3 regions of the Bradyrhizobium sp. UBA2491 genome follow, and region 1 is predicted to be linked to each of the others. Evidence: riboswitches for the same ligand, from Rfam matches in the RefSeq annotation. Region 1 holds a riboswitch; each other region holds the start of a gene.
The links. A riboswitch is a leader RNA that binds a small molecule or an ion and turns the genes downstream of it on or off. The one in region 1 is predicted to bind cobalamin.
Positions count from the first base shown of each region.

Region 2: another riboswitch for cobalamin. It lies ahead of B2W55_RS28395 (TonB-dependent receptor); the one in region 1 lies ahead of metE (5-methyltetrahydropteroyltriglutamate--homocysteine S-methyltransferase).
Region 3: another riboswitch for cobalamin. It lies ahead of B2W55_RS05665 (TonB-dependent receptor); the one in region 1 lies ahead of metE (5-methyltetrahydropteroyltriglutamate--homocysteine S-methyltransferase).

Region 1 covers NZ_DDOP01000039.1:90,260-97,476, reverse strand. The annotation lists gene B2W55_RS11755 (prolyl oligopeptidase family serine peptidase) at 1-1,168, shown strand, start outside; gene B2W55_RS11750 (helix-turn-helix domain-containing protein) at 1,416-2,351, opposite strand; gene B2W55_RS11745 (hypothetical protein) at 2,561-2,758, opposite strand; gene metE (5-methyltetrahydropteroyltriglutamate--homocysteine S-methyltransferase) at 2,901-5,243, opposite strand; cobalamin riboswitch at 5,354-5,553, opposite strand; gene B2W55_RS11735 (DUF6925 family protein) at 5,826-6,815, shown strand; gene B2W55_RS11730 (hypothetical protein) at 6,862-7,217, shown strand, end outside.
Region 2 covers NZ_DDOP01000081.1:92,154-99,370, forward strand. The annotation lists gene B2W55_RS28395 (TonB-dependent receptor) at 1-1,965, opposite strand, end outside; cobalamin riboswitch at 2,133-2,330, opposite strand; gene B2W55_RS28400 (FecCD family ABC transporter permease) at 2,443-3,486, shown strand; gene B2W55_RS28405 (ABC transporter ATP-binding protein) at 3,483-4,256, shown strand; gene B2W55_RS28410 (ABC transporter substrate-binding protein) at 4,256-5,089, shown strand; gene B2W55_RS28415 (MBL fold metallo-hydrolase) at 5,296-6,336, opposite strand; gene B2W55_RS28420 (DsrE family protein) at 6,606-7,049, opposite strand; gene B2W55_RS28425 (hypothetical protein) at 7,059-7,217, opposite strand, start outside.
Region 3 covers NZ_DDOP01000017.1:87,214-94,430, reverse strand. The annotation lists gene B2W55_RS05675 (amidohydrolase family protein) at 25-1,515, shown strand; gene B2W55_RS05670 (CobW family GTP-binding protein) at 1,517-2,446, shown strand; cobalamin riboswitch at 2,538-2,733, shown strand; gene B2W55_RS05665 (TonB-dependent receptor) at 2,841-5,132, shown strand; gene B2W55_RS05660 (PepSY domain-containing protein) at 5,135-6,643, shown strand; gene B2W55_RS05655 (STN domain-containing protein) at 6,935-7,217, shown strand, end outside.

The DNA of each region.
Region 1 (7,217 bases):
GATCGATCAGGCCGACCCGAAGCCGGACCGGTGGCATACCGTGATCGCCGAAAGCGATGCGGCGCTGAACGCCGCGGCGGTGTTCGACAGCAAGCTGGTGGTCAAGCACTATCGAGATGTCAACCAGCGGGTGGCGATCCACGATCTCAACGGACAGCACCTCTCGACGATCGATCTCGGCGGCCTTGAGAGCGTCGCGTTCGGGCGCTATTTCAGGGGCGACGACCATCTGCTGCTCGAGGTGAACGACTACAAGCGGGCCAGCCGCATCGAATGGCTGGATCTGGAGAGCGGCAAGCCGTCGTTGTTTCGCGCTTCGGCCGCCAGGCACAGCCTCGCCGATGTCGTCGTCGACCAGGTCTTCGTGACCAGCAAGGACGGCACGCGAGTTCCGATGACATTGATCTATCGGCCCGGGATTGCGCGCGACGGCAACAATCGCACGCTGCTCACCGCCTATGGCGGCTTCGGATACGCGTTGTGGCCCTATTACAGCGACAGGATTGCCGCCTGGGTCCGGATGGGCGGCGTCTATGCCCTTGCCTCCATTCGAGGCGGCGGCGAATACGGCCAGCCGTGGCATGACGGCGGGCGGCGAACCCACAAGCAGTCCTCCTACGACGATTTCATCGCCTCGGCGGAATGGCTGATCGGCAACGGCTACACCCGAACCGAGAGGCTCGGCATCAACGGCGCCAGCAATGGCGGGCTGCTGGTGCTTGCGACCATGTTGCAGCGACCCGACCTGTTCGGCGCAGTCGTCTCGGCCGTTCCCGTGACTGACATGCTGCGTTTCCCGAAATTCACCTTCGGCATCAACTGGATTCCGGAGTACGGTGACGCTGAAAGCAATGAGACGGATTTCAAGACGCTGCTCGCCTATTCACCACTTCACAATATCCGCAAGGACGTGAAGTATCCGCCGCTTCTGGTTCTCACTGCCGACAATGATGACCGGGTAGCGCCGGCCCATTCCTACAAATTCGTGGCGACGCTGAATGCCCTCTCTCCGGAGAGTGTCGTATATCTTGGCGTCGAGCGCCGCGCCGGCCACGGCGAGGGCAATGCATTGAGCAAATCGATCAACCGCGACTGCGATACGCTCGCGTTTCTTTGCGACAAGCTCGGTGGTCCGATGCAGGAATTGCCCAAGCTCGCGCCGGCCTGATCGCAGCGGAGCCGCCAAACCTGCCGGAATTGCCCGCGTTGGAGGTGTCGAATGGTCGACACCATCCATCTTGCGAACGGCATGCGGCGCCATGGGGGCCGCCATGCGTCGTCACCTTGAGCTTGCCGAAGCGAAGTTGCGCGAGCGTGCGCATCGATCCAGATCTTGAGGGGATGAGGCGGGAGTCCGAGCCATCGCGATTTCCGGTCTTCGCGGCGTCCGCCGGACTGGCTGGCCGCGTCGTGCGTCAGCTCAAGGCGGTTCGGCGAAACTCGCGGGGGGCCAGGCCATTGTGGCGCTTGAACAGGCGGTTGAAATGCGAGATGTCGCGGAATCCCGCCGCAAAGGCGATCTCGGCGATGGTCCTGTGGGCGGAGTTGCGATCGAGCAGCGCGCGCGTGCATACGGCAATCCGCTCCGCGTTGACGTGCTCGCCCACCGAGCGGCCGGTGGTCGCAAACAGGCGGTGCACGTAACGCTCGGAGCAGTGGAATTGCGTGGCGAGCGCGAGCGCGCCGAGATCGGGGTCGTCGCTGCGGCGGGCGATATGATCGAGCATCATCGACAGCAGCACGGGCGTATGCACGCGCTCCGCCGGCATGTCGGTGAGGATGTCCGGCGCGTGCGCGATCAACTCGGCGATGTGCGTGCCGATCATCGTCGAGGTCGTTGCGCGCTGGCGGCCATTGAGGCAGAGCTCGGCGTAGCTCGCCAGCGTCCGGGACAGCGTGCGGCCGGTTTCGGTCGCCGACAGGCCGAGGCGCGGTCGATCGAACAGCGCATCAGGCAACAGGCGTCGCGGCACGGCGAAGCAGAACAGCTTGAAATCGCGGCGATGGGCGATCTCGAACGGCTGGGTCGTATCCGCAAGCGCAAGGTCGCCGGGTGCGCAGATCTGCTCGTGGCCGCGCTGCGAGGTCCGTCCCAGGCCTTCAAGCTGGAGATTGACAAAGCAGAGATCGTCGGTGCTTGCGGCGATGTGCGACGGGAGCCGGACCACGGTGTGTCCGCTCGCAGTGACCTGGGAGATCTGAACCGGAGCGGCGTCGACCTTGGAGATCGCGCCTGCAAAGGACTCCCCGGCGATCCGGCGCGGCTCCAGCCGCACGAAAGCAGCCGCGAGGTCGTCGGCCCAACTTCCGAAAGGCTGATCCGGACGGGCCGGCCTGGTCGACCATTCCATGAGCGCCTCGAATAGATTGCCACTGCGAAGGGCCCGGCGCCCGAACGATACCGCCGGCAAAACCAGCGGTCAAATTCGGTTCAGGGGATCGACCAGGCGGCGACTGGCCGGGCCGGTCTCATTAATCCGGATGAGCGGCGATCTTGCGAAGATCAGGTGCGGACGTGGGTGCGGACGGCCCGAATTCAGGTCTGATCGTCAGTCTCCCGTTATGCTTTCGTCGTCGGCCCGAGATGCAGCTCCATGATCTGCTGCGGTGTCTCGCGGACCTCCATCGTCTGTCCGTCGCCGCCGACGAAGGCGAGCACGGTGCGCTCGCCGTCGCGCAGCATCGAGCCGACCAGCGCGATGTTGATGTGAATGGCCTGCCCGTTGTCGAACCGCGTGCACTCGATCCAGAAACGCATGGTGTCTCCTTCGATGTCCGGGTTCGACCCGGGCAGGGTTTTTCAAGGCGCGATGACGTTCGGGTGAATGTCATCGCGCCTTGGCTTTTCATAGGAGTATGATCTTTCCCGAAAACCGCTTCACATTTTTCCGGATCATGTTCTAGGCCAGCTCGCGCAACTCGCGGGCCGCGGCGACCATGTTGACGAGGGCCGGGCGGACCTCATCCCATTTGCGGGTCTTCAGGCCGCAATCCGGATTGATCCAGAGCTGGCCGTCGGTCAGGCGCTCCCGTGCCAGCTTGAGCAGCTCGGTCATCTCGGTCACCTCTGGCACACGCGGCGAGTGGATGTCATAGACGCCGGGACCGATCTCGTTCGGATAGCGATAGTTCCGGAACGCATCCAGCAACTCCATCTTCGAGCGCGAGGTCTCGATCGAGATCACGTCGGCATCCATCGCGCCGATCGCGTCGATGATGTCGTTGAACTCGGAGTAGCACATATGGGTGTGGATCTGGGTCTCGTCGCGGACGCCGGACGAGCAGATGCGGAAGCACTCCACCGCCCAGTCGAGATAGGTTGTCCACTCCGAGCGACGCAGTGGCAGGCCTTCGCGCAGCGCCGCCTCGTCGATCTGGATCATGCCGGCGCCGGCCGTCTCGAGGTCGGTGACCTCGTCGCGGATCGCCAGCGCGATCTGCCGGCAGGCCTCGCTGCGCGGGATGTCGTCGCGGACGAACGACCAGTTCAGGATGGTGACCGGCCCGGTCAGCATCGCCTTCATCGGCCGCTTGGTCAGCGACTGCGCATACTGCCACCACTCGACCGTCATTGGCTTCGGACGCGACACATCGCCGAACAGGATCGGCGGCCGGACATAGCGCGAGCCGTAGGACTGCACCCAGGCGTGCTCGGTGAACACGAAGCCGGCGAGCTGCTCGCCGAAATACTGCACCATGTCGTTGCGCTCGAACTCGCCATGCACCAGCACGTCGAGGCCGATGGTTTCCTGCCAGCGCACGGTCTCGGCGGTCTGCTCCCGCAGGAAGGTCTTGTAGTTGGCGTCGCTCAAGCTGCCCTTGGCATGCGCGGCGCGGGCCTTGCGGATCTCCGGCGTCTGCGGGAACGAGCCGATGGTGGTGGTCGGGAACGCGGGCAGGTTGAAGCGGGCATGCTGAACGTCGGCCCGTTCTTCGAACGGGCTGGCGCGGCAGCGCATCGCGGCGTCGACGGCAGCAAGGCGGCTCGCCACCTTCGGATCGTGAATCTGCGGCGAGGTCTTGCGCGCGGCGGCGGCTGCATCGGAGGCCTTCAGCGCATCCGCGATCGACGCGCGGCCGGCGGCAAGCGCGGTCCCGAGCGCGGCCAGTTCCTCGATCTTCTGCACCGAAAAGGCGAGCCAGCTCTTCACCTCGGCATCGAGCTTGGCTTCGAGTGCGAGATCGATCGGCACATGCAGCATCGAGCAGGAGGGTGCGATCTGCACCCGGTCCTTGCCGAGCTTGGCGACCACAGGTTCGAGCCGGTCGAGCAGCTTGCTCAGATCGGCGCGCCAGATGTTGCGGCCGTCGAGCACGCCGAGCGAGACGACGCGGTCGGCCGGTAGCCGGGCAAGATCGTCGAGTTGCTCCGGCGCGCGGACCAGATCGAAATGCAGGCCGGCGACCGGAAGCGCGAAGGCCGTGTCGCGGTTCGCGCCGAGGCTGCCGAAATAGCTCGCCAGCATGATCTTGACCTGCGGTACCGCCTTGGCGATCTCGGCATAGGCGTGGCGCAGCGCATTGCGCGCGGCATCGTCGAGATCGAGCACCAGGCAAGGCTCGTCGATCTGCACCCAATCGGCGCCGCGCTTGGCGAGCTCGCGCAGCACCTCGATGTAAACCGGCAGCAGCCGGTCGAGCAGCGACAGCGGCTCGAAGCTGACGTCCTTGCTTTTGGCGAGCTTGAGGAAGGTGACCGGACCGACCAGCACCGGGCGGGTCTGGTAACCGAGCGCCTTGGCTTCCTCATATTCCTCGATCGGCTTGCGCGAGGCGAGGGTGAACTGCTGATCCTTCGACAGCTCAGGCACCATGTAGTGATAGTTGGTGTCGAACCATTTGGTCATTTCCTGCGCCGGTACGCCATGACCGTGGCCATGATGGGCGTGGCCGCACGACGCGTCGTGCGTGTCACCCTGCGCGCCGCGCGCCATCGCGAAGTAGGTGGCAAGCGGTACTGGACCGCCGCTCCAGCCATAGATCGCGGGAATCGCGCCGACCATCACCGAGGTGTCGAGTACCTGGTCGTAGAACGAGAAATCGTTCGACGGGATCACCGAGACGCCGAGCTTCTTCTGGCGCGCCCAATTGGCGGCGCGCAATCCGATACCGGTGTCGATCAACACCTGCTGGCTTGACGCGCCGGACCAGAAGCTTTCGAGCGCGAGCTTGAGTTCGCGCCGCGGACCGATCCGCGGCGTGCCGAGTGTGGTAACCGGAAGAGAGGAGAGATTGGTAGACATTGGCTTAACCCCAAACAGTTGGGGGCAAAGGCCGTAGTGACACGTCTGGACTCCGCACGTGCCAAGGCGCTAGCGGGTCGCAACCGCACCACCGGGACACCCCGCCCGAGGACGTGTATGTTGTCGGGGCAGGTCTCCTGGCTCGCGGGTCGTCGCTCTTGTCCTGCCTTCCCGAGGCTCGCGCCTCAGTGGCTTTGGATGGACAACAGCTCGCCGCTTACAGTTGCGGGGGCAGCGCCGGCATCACACCGGCTTCCCTCTTAGCTCCAGGTCAATCGGGACCTGGAGAACCTCGACGAGCCTGATTAGCGGCTATCGGCTGGTGACGTCAACCTTGCCGCGGTCATCCCGCGGCGCGATCGATCTAAGCCATGGTCCGGATTGGACATTCGTGACTGGCCGCGTGCCGTGCCGAGATAATCCTGTCGTGAAGTTGCCGCGGTCTGACATAATATCTTCATGCCGGCACGAGCGACGCAGGCATTCTGGAACCATTCCTGTCGTGGATGGATGAGAGAGTCGGAAATGAGCGCAGCAGTCGCGCGAGCTTGATCGGCCGATATGACAACAGATCCTGCCACCATGGTCATGCTCGCCGCGCAGCTTGATGATCCACAGGCCGGCTGGAGCGTCGGCACGTTCGGCGCCATCGCCGAGTTCACGCGCGAGCCCGACGAACCCGTGCGGATGACACGGGCCGGCGACGGGATCACTGCCGTGACTGACAAGGGCGCGATCAGGATCGTTGCTCACGCCGGCCTGCGTCTGATCGCGTCGGAATCGCCGACCACGGATAGCTGGATGCATCGCGTCGCGCTCTGCCTTCCACAACATGGATGCGCCATGGGTGGGAGGACAGAATTGACCGAAGTCGGCCCGGATCACGACGCGTTGCGCAGCCGGGATCGCAACAGCGTGCTGTTCGACCTCGGCCTGGGCGTACTGCATATCGATGCCTGCGTACGGCTCGACGACGAGGACACCGTCCGCGCCCTCCGGAGCCGTGTTGGCAAATCGCTGTTCGCGCCGGGCAACGATGCGATGGGGATCATCCTCGGCGCCAATCCGCATCGCGTTTTCACCAGCCGTATCGGACGGGTCGAGGTGTTTCAACCGATCCCGCCCCCGGGCGGCAGGAGTCCGGACGGTCCGCACACCCATGTTCTGCCCAAACTGCTGGCGCATGGCCGCACGCATGCTGCGACCGAGCCGTTGCCCGATGGCTGGATCCCTTGCGCGCATCTCTATCCGGCACATCCGCTCCGCGATCAGCTCGGCCGCAAACGTGAATTTCGGCGCGAGCATCACGTCGCATTCCAGGCACTGCTCGCGCGCTTCGGCTTGCCTGAACTGCTGGCGTTGAAGCGCAGGGTCATCGAGGCCGTCGCCGCCGGACAGGCTCCAGATGCAGTGGTCTTGCCGGGCGACCGTTTCGCTAGGGCGACCGTCCGGGTTGCCCTTCGACAATTGGGGGCGACGGAACAACTGACGCCGGTGCTTGTCGAATGGCTTGCTGTGCACGACCGGCTCGATCTGGTAGATTCCGAGAACCCGATGGAAGCGCCGCATTGAGGCCAAGCGGCATGGGACGTGAGAAATTGCCGGAAGGAGATACGCCATGGCTTTGAACGATCTGCCTTCCAGTGATCGATTCCGGCTGCATCCCGTCGAGCCGCGCTATGCGCCGATGTTCTGCTTTGCGCTCTCGACCGCCGCATCCGCGCTCGCGAGCTTCGTGTTCGCCTGCGCGACGCCGTTTGCCGCGTTCGCCGTGATCGCTGCGGCCGTGTTGCCGCTGCGCGGGGCCATGCTGGTGGTGTTCGGCACGTGGCTGGTCAACCAGACCATTGGATTTGGCGTGCTGCACTATCCCGTCGATGCCAAGACCATCGCCTGGGGTTTTGTGATCGGGGCTGCGGCCCTCGCCGGCACCGCGGCGGCATCCGCCGTCTTTCGCCAACTGCCCAGGAACCG
Region 2 (7,217 bases), on a different contig from region 1:
CGCCGTGGCGTCGAACACCAGGTAGTTCTGCCAGATATTCCAGGTGATGCCGATATTGCCGGTGTAGCGCGACACCAGCGGCACGTCGTTGCCGGCCCACATGCCTTCGCGGAAGACGGCGCGGGTGACCGCCATGCCGCCGCGCAGGGTCACGGTGTCGCTGACCTTGAGCGAAGCGCTGGTCTCGGAACCGTAGCGGCGGGTCGGATCGAGGTTGACGTTGTAGAACAGCACCGGGTTGAAATGAATCTCGTTCTCGAGATCCATCAGATAGACGCTGGTCTGGACCTGGAAGCGATTGGTCTTGACCCGGAAGCCGCCCTCGACGTCCTCCGAGGTCTGGGTCTTGAGCTGGAAGTTCTGCGGGATCGGCGCGAACGTCACCGGATCGAACGACGGGCCGGATGCGACGCGCTCGTCGACATCGGGGGTGCGGAAGGCGCGGGCGGCGCGGCCGAACACCGAGAAGGTGTCGGTGAAGCGATGCTCGACGCCGACATGCAGCGCATATTGCGTCTCGTTGCTGTCGAGCGGAGCCGCCTGCGTATCGAACGCGAACGGCGCGTTCGGGTCGTAGCGGTCGCGTGCCGAGACGCTGGTATTCTGGACGCGCGCGCCGTAGGAGACATCGGTGGTCGGCAGCAGTCCCAGCGTATGCTGCCAGTATCCGGCGACGGTCTGCTGCTCGATGTTGTAGATGTGGTAGGGGTCGACGCCCTGGTAGGCGCCGCGCGCCTCGCGGAAGGTCGAGTCGTAATAGTCGATACCGGTCAGGATCGTCGACGGCATTCCGAAGGCCACGTTCTTGATGCTGAGCCGCGGCGTGATCGACCATGTCTGCAACGCCGCATCGTTGTAGGTCGAGGCAAAGCTGATGGTCGGCACGGTGCCGAAGAAGCCGCTCTGGGTGTCACGCTGCCGCCAGCCGCCGTCGACGATGAGGTCGACGCCGTTCATCAACGTCTTGGTGAAGCCGGCGGTGACGCTTGATGTCTGCTGGTTGGCGTAGTCGAACGGCGTGCTGGTGCCCCTGCGGTCGGTCTGCAACTCGTTGACGCCGATCGACGGATCGACCAGCCGTCCGCCGGGGAGACCAAGCTTCTGATCGCTGCCGGTGACGGTCAGGAAGGCAGAGAGGTCCGACGTGTTGTAGTTGACGTTGCCGACCGCGTTGCGCTGGTCGAGCGCATTGTTGGCGCGGTAGCCGTCGGACTTGATGCCGTTGCCATAGAACGAGGTCGACCACGGCCCCGAATTGAGTGCTGCGGAGATCGCGGCCATCCGCGTGTTGAACGAGCCGACGCCGCCCTCGGCTTTGATCGTGGCTGGCGGGCCGCCGGCGCCGGTCTTGGTGATGATGTTGACGACGCCGCCCACCGCGTTGTCGCCGTAGAGCACGGCGCCGCTATTGCCGCGGCTGATCTCGATGCGCGCGATCGAATCGAGCGGGATCGTGGTGAGGTCGAAGCCGGCCTTGTCGACGTCGTTGAGGCGGCGGCCATTGAGCAGGAACAGGGTGTTGTCGGAGGCGAAGGCGCCGAAGCCGCGCAGATCGACCGCAGTCTTGGCGCCGTTCGGGCCGCCATAGAGCGTTTGCAGTTGTACGCCCGGCACCTGGGCAAGGATTTCCGGCAGCGACTGCACCGGCGAATGCGCGATGTCGTCGGCCGTGATCACGGTCGAGGACGAGCCGACGATACCGGCGAACTGGCGTCCGCCGCCGTTGCCGCCCGTTCCGGTGGCCGGTGCGGTTCCGGTCGAATTCGATCCGGCGCCGCTGCCGGCATCGCTGCTCTGGGAGGTGCCCGGCGCCGGGCGGCGCGGCGCCGGCGCTTCGTCGGCGGCCGGCTTGGCGCGCGTGACGTTCTGGTCGTTCGGTTTGGCGACCTCGATGGCCGGGAGCTGATCGGGAGACGGGACTTGCTGCGCCCGCGCGGCGGAGGCGGCGATTGCAGGGGCGATCATCGTCGACGCGAGCAGAAGCGCGCGGCGGCGCCGATGGGAAGGGAAGCAAAACATAAAGTGCGGCCTCGGAATGACGTCAGTGGCACGTCACCGCGAACCCAGTCTCACCATTGCACTTGCGGCATCCGGTGAAGCTCATGCCTGTACTCCCCGACCGGCATCGTCGCGTGTGACCACGGCTGACGGCAGGTCTCCTGGCTCGCGGGTCGTTACCCTTCGTCGCCTTCCCAGGACCGAGTTTCCCAGTGGCATCTGACGAAGGATTCACCGCATACAGTTGCGGGGGCAGCCGCGGCATTGGGGAGGTTTCCCCGCACCGCATTCCCTTTTCATCTCATTAAAGAACCGTCATGTTCAACTAGCGTTCGGCCGGGCAGCAAAGTCAATCCGGCGGGCGTCCGGCGGCGGCGAGGCGGTCACGGTTTTTATCGAGTGTCGCTTGTCTGCCACGGCGATCGCTGTAAGAGCATGGATTGGATGAGCGTGCAGGATTTTGCCTTGGCGGCCGAGGTCGCGGCGCGGCGCCGGTGGGGTGCCACCACGGCGCTGCTCGCGCTCGTCGTGCTGCTGCTGGTGGTTTCGCTCGGCGTCGGTCCGGTGCGGTTGTCGCCGCTCGCGGTGATCGAGGCGCTGTTCGGCGGCGGCAGCGACGTCGCGCAGGTGATCGTGCGCGAGATCCGCTTGCCGCGTACCATCCTGGCGTTCGCGATCGGCGGCATTCTCGGGCTGTCCGGCGCGGCATTGCAAGGCTTGCTGCGCAATCCGCTGGCGTCGCCATCGCTGTTCGGCGCGCCGCAATCGGCGGCATTCGGCGCGGTGCTGGTGATCGCGCTCGGCCTCGCCGATGTGCGCTCCTACGCGCTGCCGGTGGTGGCGATCATCGCCGCCTTCGGCTCGGTGTTCGCGTTGCTCGCGATCGCCGGCCGCAATGCCGGGCTGTTGATCCTGATCCTCGCAGGGCTCGCGATATCGAGCTTCGCCGGCGCCGCCACGGCGCTGGTGATGAATCTCTCGAGCAATCCTTTCGTGGTGCTGGAGATTGCGTTCTGGCTGCTTGGTTCGCTCGAGGACCGCAGCTTCCAGCACGTCGCGCTGGCGCTGCCCTTCATCGTCGCGGGCGCCGCCATCCTGCTCAGCCAGGCCAGTGCGTTCCGCGCGCTGACGCTCGGCGAGGAGGCCGCGCAAAGTCTCGGCGTCGACGTCGGAAGGTTGCGGCTCCTCGTCATCACCGGCGTTGCGCTCGGCGTCGGCGGCGCGGTCGCCGTCACAGGCACCATCGGCTTCATCGGGCTCGTCGCGCCGCATCTGATGCGACCGGTGATCGGCCACGATCCGGCGCGGCTGTTGGTGCCGAGCGCGCTCACCGGCTCGGCGCTGTTGCTCGGCGCCGATATCGCGGTGCGTATCATCCCCTCCACCTCGGACATCAAGGTCGGCGTGCTGACCTCGATCATCGGCGTGCCGTTCTTCCTCTATCTGATCATGCGCGAACGCCGCGCGCTCGGCGGGGGCGTGGCATGACATTGCTCACTGCCAGCGGTCTCCATGCGTCACTCGGCCATCGCGAGGTGCTGCGCGATATCTCGCTGTCGCTGGCCGCGGGCCATCTGGTCGCGCTGGTCGGTCCGAACGGCGCCGGCAAGACCACGCTGCTGCGCGCGCTCGCCGGACTGATTCCCTCCGATGGCGAGATCCGGATCGACGGCGATGCCTTGGCGTCGCTGTCGTTGCGCGAACGCGCGAAGCGTTTCGCCTATCTGCCGCAGGGCCACCTGGTGCACTGGCCATTGCCGGCGCGGGATATCGTCGCGCTCGGCCGCTATCCGCATGGCGCGACCGATCCAGCACGGCTGTCGCCGCAGGACATGGACGCGGTGTTGCGGGCGATGCAGGCGGTTGACGTCATGGAGTTCGGCGATCGCCGCGTCACCGAGCTCTCCGGCGGCGAACGCAGCCGGGTCGCGCTGGCCCGGGTGCTTGCGGTGGAGGCGCCGGTCATCCTCGCCGACGAGCCGACTGCCTCGCTCGATCCGCGCCACCAGATCGACGTGATGCAGAAGCTGCGCAGCGTCGCCGACACTGGTGTGCTGGTGATCGTGGTGACCCACGACCTCGGCCTGGCCGCGCGGTTTACCGATCAGGTGCTGGTGCTGTCGGAGGGACGGCTCGCGGCGCAAGGCGCGCCTGATGCGGCATTGTCGGAGCGCGTTCTGGCCAGCGTGTTCCGGGTCAGCGCCTTTCGCGCGGAGTTTCAGCGCGAAGCGGTGATCGTGCCGTGGGCGGATGTCTGATGAGGATGCGGTGGCTCGCAGTCACGGCGGCGGCATGGCTCATCTCGGCCAGCGCCGTGTCCGCAGCGGGGCCGCGCGTCGTCTCGATGAATGTCTGTAGCGACCAGCTGGTGCTGTCGCTGGCCGATCCCGACCAAATCCTCGGGCTCAGCCGCTTCGCCCGCGATGCCTGGCAATCCTGGGCCGCCGACAAGGCGCGCAACTATCCGCTGCTGTCCGGCGGGGCCGAGGATGTTTTGCTGCTCAGGCCCGATCTCGTCGTGGTCAGCCTGTTCGACAAGCGCGCGACACGCGATCTGTTGAAGGCGAACGGGCTGCATCTCGTCGAATTCACCGTGCCGCGCACGCTGGACGAGGTGAAGGACCAGATCCGGGCGATGGGCGACGTGCTGCAACATCCGGATCGCGCGCAGGCCGAGGTCGCGCGGCTCGACGCAGCCATCGCGCGAGTGCGGGCGGTGGCGAGCGTGCATCATTACCGCGTGCTGCCGCTGGAGCGGCGCGGCTTCGTCTCGGGCGACAGCAGCCTGATCAGTTCGCTGCTGACGGCAACCGGCCTCACCAATGTCGCCGGCGAGCTCGGCCTCGGCGCCGGAGGATTCGCGTCGCTGGAGGCGATCGTCAAACTGCGGCCGGATTTCATCCTGGTGTCGGAGGCCGGCGATCGCGCCGAGGACGAGGGCCGCGCCTTCCTGTTGCACCCGGCGCTGGAGCGCTTCTATCCGAGGGAGAAGCGCATCGTGTTGCCCGAGCGGCTCACGGTGTGCGGCGGCGTGATGCTGGCGGATGCGCTGGACTGGCTGACGGCGGAATTGCAGCGCGTGACGCGGTAGGCCAATCAAGTCAGCCGTCCAAGTCCCGTCATCCTGAGGTGCGAGCCTTGCGGCGCAATTGCGCCGCTGGGCGAGCCTCGAAGGATGCACGGCCCGGATATTTCCAAGCGCTCGCGGAAGGAGTTGGGCCGTCGCCCTTCGAGACGCGCTGCGCGCTCATCAGGGTGACGGTGAGAGATGTTGTGCGACGGCCAACGGTTAGCCGATCATCCCATCAGCACCGGCCCGCCGGCCTTCTTCCAGGCATCGATGCCGCCTTCGATATGGGCGGTGTTGGTCAGTCCGGCTTTCTTGGCGGCGGCTACCGCCATCGCGGAGCGCTCGCCGAAGGCGCAGAAGAACACGACGCGGCGGCCGGTCGCGGCGGCGACTTCGCGCAGCATGCCGCCGGGCTGTAGGGTGGCGCAGATTCCAGGATAGGGCGCGTGCAGGGCGCCGGCGAGCATACCGTGCTTGGCGCGCTCGCCGCTCTCGCGCAGGTCGACCAGCAGCACATCGGGCCGGCCGAGGCTCGCGATGGCGTCGCGCGCGTTGAGCGAGAGCCCCTCCCTGGCGAGCTCGTCCTGGTGCAGGCCGACATGCATGTTGGCGGGCACCACGACGTCCATCAGCTTCGGATTCGGCAGGTTGAGGTTGTTCATCAGCTCGACATAGTCGTCGATCGATTTGACTTGCAGCCGCGGATTGTGGCGCTTCTCCTCGCCGATGGTGGAGACGGTGTCGCCCTTGTAGTCATGCGCGGGGAACACCATGGTCTCTTCCGGCAGCCTCAAGAGGCGGTTGAAGATCGAATCATACTGCGCCCGCGCGCTGCCGTTCTGGAAGTCGGTGCGGCCGGTGCCGCGGATCAGCAGCGTGTCGCCGGTGAAGACGCGGTCGCCCATCAGGTAGCTGTAGGAATCGTCGGTGTGGCCGGGCGTGTACATGGCCTCGAGACAAAGCCCCTCGATCGTCACTTTGTCGCCGTCGGAGACCCGCATCGAGACCACGTCGGCCTTGCTCTGCTCGCCCATGATGGTGATGCACTGGGTGCGGTCGCGCAGCTCGCCGAGGCCGGTGACGTGATCGGCGTGCAGATGGGTGTCGACGGCCTTGACCAGCCGGAGGTCGAGTTCCTGCAACAGCTTGCAGTAGCGATCGGCCTTCTCCAGCACCGGATCGAGGATCAGCGCCTCGCCGCCGGCGCGGCTCGCGAGCAGATAGCTGTAGGTGCCGGACACGCTGTCGAACAGCTGGCGAAAGATCATGACGGCTTACCTGTTCTCCGGGTCGAGTCGTGGAGAGGATATTATTCCATAGATAGGGTGCATTCAAAGCAAATCCATCCCCGTGCGACTCCGTATCCGTCACCCCAATCCGTCCCCGTCACCCTGAGGAGCCGCGAAGCGGCGTCTCGAAGGGTTGATGGCCCGGCTCTTTCCGGCGACAGGCTTGCAGTGCGCTGAAGCATCGGGGCCGTTCATCCTTCGAGACGCGCTACGCGCTCCTCAGGATGACGGGTTATGGTCTTGGGCGCTCAGGGCCGGACGTAGCTCCAGCCCTGCTCCTGCAACTCCATCAGGTGCACCACGCCCGACGGTACGATGGTGGCGTCGGGGACGACGGAGATCGCGTGGCCCTCGGCCTTCTCCATGCCCTGCTTGGTGTTGTTGCAGGCCGAGAACTGGATCTTGCCGGGAAACACCAAATCCTTCAGCCGCCTGATGCGGTCCTGCACCGGCGAGGTATCGCTGCGCAGCATGTGCAGGCCGGGGCCGTAGGTCACGATGTCGACTTCCACGTCCTCATTCTTCGCGCGGTAATATTCGATCACGTTGGTGGCGTTGTTGAGCGCGAGGTTCATGATCTGCGGATCGTTCTGGTCGACCTGGATCGCGATGCGGTGCGGCTTGTCGGCGGCGAGCGCGCCGGTTGCGAAGGCGAGCGAGAGCAGGGCGGCGGTGACGAGACGGCGAAGCATGGCGAACTCCTAGGGGCGGACCAGCGTGTAGCCGTTTTCGGTGAGCAGCAAAATCTGCGCGACGCCGACCTGGACGGGCGTGGCGGCGGCGATGTAGTCCGGCCGCTTGCCGGTGTCGCGCTCAATGGTGTCGACGGTGTTGAGGCAGATGTCGACGCGGGCGCCCTG
Region 3 (7,217 bases), on a different contig from region 1:
TTTGGACATGCGGAGAATGGCGAGATGGGTGGTCTGGTGATCAGCGGTGGCCGAGTGGTGGATCCAGCCAGCGGGATGGACGCGATCGGCGATGTCGCCGTGGTCGACGGCAAGATCGCGGCTGTTGGCACCGGGCTTGGCGGCGCCGAGCGGCAGATCGACGCGACCGGGCTCGTGGTGGCGCCCGGCTTCATCGACCTGCACGCGCATGGCCAGACCATTCCGGCCGATCGCATGCAGGCCTTCGACGGGGTCACGACATCGCTCGACCTCGAGGCCGGCGTGCTGCCGGTCGCATCCTGGTACAAGCGGCAGGCCGAAAAGGGGCGGGTGCTGAATTACGGCGCCGCGGCCAACTGGGCGTTCGCCCGGATCGGCGCGATGACCGGCTCCAATTCGGAGAGCTCGCTGGAATCGTTCGGCAGCGCGATGCGCGACCGCCGCTGGATCGACAATGTGGCGACGGAGGGCGAAGTCGGCGGCATTCTCGAACGTCTCGCCAACGGCCTGAACGAGGGCGGCATCGGCATCGGCATCCTCAACGCCTATGCGCCCGGCGCCGGCGTGCAGGAATTGACCGCGGTGTGCCAGCTCGCCGCCAATCACGCGGTGCCGACCTTCACCCACGTCGCCTACATGTCGCGGATCGACCCCGAAAGCGCGGCAGAGGCTTATATCCGCCTGATCGGCTATGCCGGCGCCACCGGCGCGCATATGCACATCTGCCATTTCAACTCGTCGAGCAAGACCGACATCGAACGCTGCGTCGCGCTGATCGCGAAGGCACAGGCGCAGGGCCTGCCGATCACGGTCGAGGCCTATCCCTATGGCACCGGCTCGACGGTGCTGGCGGCGACCTTCTTCAGCGATCCAAAATTCGAGGAGCGCAACGGCCTCGGCTACGATTCGGTGCAGCGCGTCACCGACGGTCATCGCTTCGGCAGCCGCGAGGAGCTGCTGGCGGCGCAGGCCGCGGAGCCCTCCACGCTGGTGCTGTGGCATGTGCTCGACATCGAGAACAACTCGCATCATCGCGACCTGCTCGACATGGCGGTGCTGTATCCGGGCGGCGCGATCGCCTCCGACGCGATGCCGTGGACGCTGTCGGATGGCCGCCCCTACACCGGCGATGCCTGGCCGCTGCCGGACGACGCCACCTCGCATCCGCGTTCGGCGGGGTGCTTCACCCGTTTCATCCGCGAATGGGTGCGCGAGCGCAAGAAGGTGTCGCTGCTCGAAGGCATCCGCAAATGCGCGCTGATCCCGGCCGAGATCCTGTCGGCGAGCACGCCGGCGATGCGCGCCAAGGGCCGGCTGCAGGCGGGCGCCGATGCCGACGTCGTGGTGTTCGACTACGAGACGCTGAGCGATCGCGCGACCTTCTCCGCCATGAATCGCCCGGCGGAAGGCGTACGGCACCTCGTGGTCAGCGGCCAGCCGCTGATCAAGGATGGCGTGCTCGACGTCGCGGCACGTCCCGGCCGGCCGGTGCGCCGGCCCGTCACCGGGGCCTGACGTGCCGGTCCCGATCCTGCTGGTCGCGGGCTTCCTCGGGGCGGGCAAGACCACGGTCGTCAACCATCTGCTGGCGCATGCGCAAGGCCGGCGCATCGCCGCGGTGGTGAACGACTTCGGCGCGATCAACATCGACGCTGAGTTGATCGCCGGCGCCAGCGATGGCGTGGTCAGCCTGAGCAATGGCTGCATCTGCTGCACGCTGGAAGGCGACCTGCTGCGCACGCTCGCAACCCTGCTGCGGCGTGATCCGCGTCCCGAGTTCATCGTGATCGAGACCAGCGGGATCGCCGATCCCGCCGACATCGTGCGCAACCTGATGGATCCGGTGATCTGGAAGGAGGCGCCGCTGGAGACGGTGCTGTGCGTGGTCGACGCGACGCAGCCGGTGACCGCGCTGGATGATGCGCTGCTGCGGTCGCAATTGCGGGCGGCGGACATCGTCGCGCTGAGCAAGATTGATCTCGCCGACGCAGCCGCGTGCGCCGCGATCCGCGATGCCGTCCGCGCCGTGCGTCCGGCGGCGGTCGTGGTCGATGCCGTGCACGGCGAGGTGCCGGCGGCGTTGCTGTTCCCGGCGGATCTCGATCATGTGCCGGTGCTGCGAGAGATTACGCCGAGACGGCCGGCAGCGGACCGGTTCGAGACACTGAGCTGGACGTCGGAGCGGCGGGTGCTCCTGCCGCGATTGCAGCAGGCGATCGGCAGGCTGGCGCCGAAGCTCGCGCGGGCGAAGGGGTTGTTCGAAACGGTCGAGCAGCCCGGCCGGCCGATGGTATTTCAACTGGCCGGCGGACGCGCGACATTGACCGCGGGCGGGGCGCCGGCGGCCGGGGTGCCGCGGACGCGCATCGTGTTCATCGCCGAGATGGGCGCGCTGTCGCGCGGCGAGATCGATGCGATTATGGACGGCTGCGTCGAGGCACCATGAAATGACGGCAATCAATAGTGACGTTGCAGCAACGCTTGTCCGCAAAGCATGTGTGCGGTGATCACAGCGAATTGACAGCCCGATGAGCAGCTCTTAATCGTTTGTCGACGGTTCCCTTCGGGGATCAAAAGGGAATGCGGTGCGAGGGAAACCCCAATGCCGCAGCTGTCCCCGCAACTGTAAACGGCGAGCCTTTCGTCAATTTGCCACTGGGCTGTCAGGCCCGGGAAGGCGTCGACAGGCGATGACCCGTGAGCCAGGAGACCTGCCGTCAGTCGTGGTCACACGCGAGCACATCGGGCGGGGGCGTCCTGGTGGGATCGGAACGTTGCTCGTTGAGCAATGCGCCAGTCCGCGTTCGCGGTGACGTGCCACGTTACCGCGAGTTTCCTTGATGTCGTCATCGTCTTCCGTTGCGCTGGGGCTGCGCCTCGGTTTGTTCTGCTCATTGTCGTCGCTGCTGCTGCCGGCCGAGGTGCTGGCGCAGTCCGCTCCTGCAACGAAACTCGATCCGATCGAAGTCTCGCCTTCGGCCGCGGCCAAGCCGAAACCCGCTGCGCAAGCAGCCAATACCGCAACCACATCGCGACCGAGGTCCCGCCGTGCAACGACCGCGGTGGCGGGCGGCGCGCCGCAGCCCGCGGCCGCATCGTCTGCATCGACATCGGGATCGCCATCGCCGACGCTGAATGCCACCAAGCCGGGAACCACCGGCAGCCGGCTCAATCTGACGCCATTGCAGACGCCGGCCAGCGTGGAGATCATCACGGCGCAGACCATCCAGGAACGCGGCCAGCATAATGTGCTCGATGCCGTCACGCAGAATGCGGCCGGCTTCATCGCGACGCCGGCGCCCGGCAATGGCGGGCTGTCGTTCAGCGACCGCGGCTTTGCTGGCAGCAACTCGGTGATGACGCTCTATGACGGAACACGCTTCTATATCGGCTCCGGCACGCTGACGTTTCCCTACGACACCTGGTCCACGGATCGCATCGAGGTGCTGCGTGGGCCGGCCTCGGTGTTGTACGGCGAAGGCGCGATCGGCGGCGTCATCAACGTCGTTCCGAAGAAGCCGCAGAGCACGCCTTACAACGCGGCCGAGGTCTCGCTCGACAGCAACATGACGCGACGGCTGTCGGTGGACAGCACCGGTCCGATCAGCCCCAATGTGTCCTACCGGGTCAACGCCACCGGCAACATGTCGGACGGCTGGGTCGATCGCGACAAGACATCGAATGTGGTGATCTCAGCTGCCGTGCGTGCGCAGGTGTCGGAAAGTCTCGCCTTCACGCTTTCCGAAGATTACGGCGACCGCAGTCCGTCACGCTACTTTGGCACCCCGCTGATCAATGGCTCGATCCAGGATGCGCTACGCTTCAAGAACTACAACGCGCTCGACAGCACGATCCGCTATCAGGACAGCTGGACCCAGTTCAAGACCGAGTGGGATGTCGCCGACGGCATCAAGATCAACAACACCCTGTATTACCTGACCAGCGAGCGGCACTGGCGTGATATCGAGAACTACACCTGGAATCCCAAGACCCAGCTGCTCGACCGCAACAACTATATCGAAATCTTCCACGACCAGAAGCAGGTCGGCAACCGAATGGATGCGACCTTCAACGGTCACGTCTTCGGGCTTGCGAACCAGTTTGTTGCCGGGTTCGACGTCAACCACATCGACTTCACCCACACCAACAACTCGCCCTATAGCGGTACATCGTCGGTCAATCCCTACGTCTTCGATCCCGGTTCATTCTTCGCGACGACGTCTCCGACCGCGCCCGGCTTCAACTCGATCGTGAATCAGTACGCGCTGTTCGCCGAGGATCGTCTGTCGCTGACCGATCAATTGTCGCTCGTCACTGGCGTCAGATATGATCGCCCCGATATCGATCGCACCGACTACAGGACGCCGGCGAACAGCTTTGGCGTTTCGCTGTCCGGCACCAGCTGGCGCACCGGGTTGGTCTACGAGCCGATCAAGAACCTCGCGTTCTACGGTCAGTACGCGGTCGGCGTCGATCCGGTCACCAACCTGATCTCGCTGACGACATCGCAGAAAACCTTCCAGCTTGCGACCGGCAAGCAGACCGAGATCGGGGTCAAGCAGTCGTTCTGGGGCGGACGCGGCGAGTGGACGCTGGCGGGCTATGAGATCGTCAAGACCGGCCTGACCATTCCCGATCCAAGCAATCCGACCGCCGGCCTGGCGTTGCAGATCGGTCAGCAATCTTCCCGCGGGGTCGAGGGATCGATCGGGCTGGCGCTGAACGATGGCTGGCGCGTCGATGCCAATCTTGCGCTGCTGCGCGCCAGATACGACAACAACAGCCAGGTGGTCGGTGGCAAGGTGGTCAGCTACAATGGCAATGTGCCGGTCAACGTGCCGCAGCAGGTTTCCAACGTCTGGCTGACCTGGGATTTTGCGCCCAATTGGTCGGTCTATGGCGGCGTGCAGATCGTCGGTGCCATGTACTCGGACCTTGCCAACACCCAGTTGCGGCCCGGATACAATGTGGTCAATGGCGGCATCAGGTGGAAGCCGGATGATCGGACCACGGTCGCGTTCCGGGTCTACAATCTGTTCGACAAGGTCTATGCGGTGACCTCCAACGGCACGGGACAATGGCTGCTGGGCATGCCGCGCACCGCCGAACTGTCCGTCAACGTGAAGTTCTGACCATGCGCAAGGCTCTGATCCGGCGAGGGCGGCGATGGCTTTATGTCGTCCATCGCTGGATCGGCATTGCGACGTGTCTGCTGTTCGTGATGTGGTTCATCTCCGGCCTCGTCATGATGTACGTGGCCTTTCCGCGGCTCACCGACGCGGAGCGCTTGTCCGCTCTCCCCGCCATCACCTGGAGCAAGGTGCAGGTGTCGCCGGATCGTGCGATGGCGATCGCAGCAATGGAGCATTATCCGCGCGACCTGCGGCTTTCGATGATGAACGACACGCCGGTCTATCGCATTGCCGGCTGGAAAGGTGCCGCCGTCACGGTTTCGGCAGTCGATGGCGGTGTCGTCGATCGCATTTCACCGGATCAGGCGTTGGCGATTGCCGCCCGTCATCCGCATGCGGTGCATCCGCAATTGCTCGACACCGTGACGCGCGATCAATGGTCGGTCACCGCGCGCTTCGACCCGCTGCGCCCGCTCTATCTGATCGGCCTTGGCGATGCCGCCGGTACCGAACTCTATGTCTCGTCGCGCTCGGGCGAGATTGCGCTCGATACCACACGGCAGGAACGGGTCTGGAACTGGCTCGGCTCGATCCCGCACTGGATCTATCCGACGGTGCTGCGCAAGGACGGCCCGCTGTGGCGCGACGTGGTGCTGTGGATCTCGGGCGTGTGCCTCGTGGTTGCCGTCACCGGCTTCTGGATCGGCATACTCCGGCTGCGGCTGAGGCGCCGTTACGCCAGCGGCGCCATATCGCCCTATCGCGGCTGGATGGCCTGGCATCACATCGCCGGCCTGATCGGCGGCGTCTTCGTGTTCACCTGGATGTTCAGCGGCTGGCTGTCGCTCAATCCCGGCGGCGCGTTCTCCGGCCGTGGCGTGATGCGTGAGATCGCGGCCGGCTACAGTGGTCACGATACACCCGACATCGTCGCCGGCTTCCGGGCCGCGCCATCCGCGCAGGCCGTGGAAGCGCGCTACGTCTGGATCGGCGGCCGTCCCCTGGTGATGCTCGACGACAGCAATGGCCGTCGCAGCCTCGCCGATCCCGTGACCGGTTTGCCCGCGGTGGTCTCGCGCGATGAGATCATCGCGGCTGCAAGGCGCGCAATGCCCGGCGCATCGCTGATATCGGCGCGACAGCTCGACGAGCCGGACGCCTATTGGTACACGCTCCACCACGAGCGCGAGCTTCCGGTGCTGCGCATCGCCTTCGACGATCCCGCCCGAACCTGGCTGCACATCTCTCCGGTCACCGCCGAGATCCTCGACCGCAGCGACGACAGCCGTCGATCCTATCGCTGGCTGTTCAACGCGCTGCACAGCCTGGATTTCCCGCTGCTGCTCAGTTTCTGGCCGGCCCGCGACGTCGTGGTCTGGCTGCTGTCGGCGGTCGGCACGATCGTCTCGATCAGCGGCGTCGTGATCGGCTGGCGCCGGCTGCGGCGCCGGAAGGTGCGGCCAGTGCGCAGCGCGCCGAGTGCGATCGAAGGGCAAATCCGCAGCGTCTGAGGTAAGCGGATCGCGATGCGAACCCGTGTGGGCGGTACGATCACCGCCTTTGTTAGCAGATTGTCATAATCTGTTTCTATGTTGCGGCTGCCGCGGGTTTCGACGAACGGCTGGATCGATCACCAACAGGTCATGCTGTTCAGCTGGGGCTGAGGATCAGGGGCGGCACCTCATGCATTTCGTTCAATGGGTCGGAAGATCAGGCTGCGCTCGAATCATGATCGGATGTGGCAGCGCTTTCTCGCCCTGGTCATAGGCATTCTCGTTGCCGGAAACATCCAGACGGTAGCGATGGCCGACAGCCTTGAATCAGCTCGGACGCGCGCGCCGATCGACTTCGACATTGCTGCGCAGCCACTGGTCTCCGCGCTCGATGCCTACAGCGCGGCCACGGGTCTCCAGGTCGTGTACGACGCGACCCTGGCCGAGGGACGCCGCGCGCAGGCCGTCAGGGGATCGATGGCGGCTGACGTGGCGTTGCAGCTTCTGCTCGAGGATACCGGCCTGGTCGCGGTCTACGCCGCGACCAACGCCTTCACGATCGTGCCCGCGCCGGCTCCGCGGCAGGCAGCGT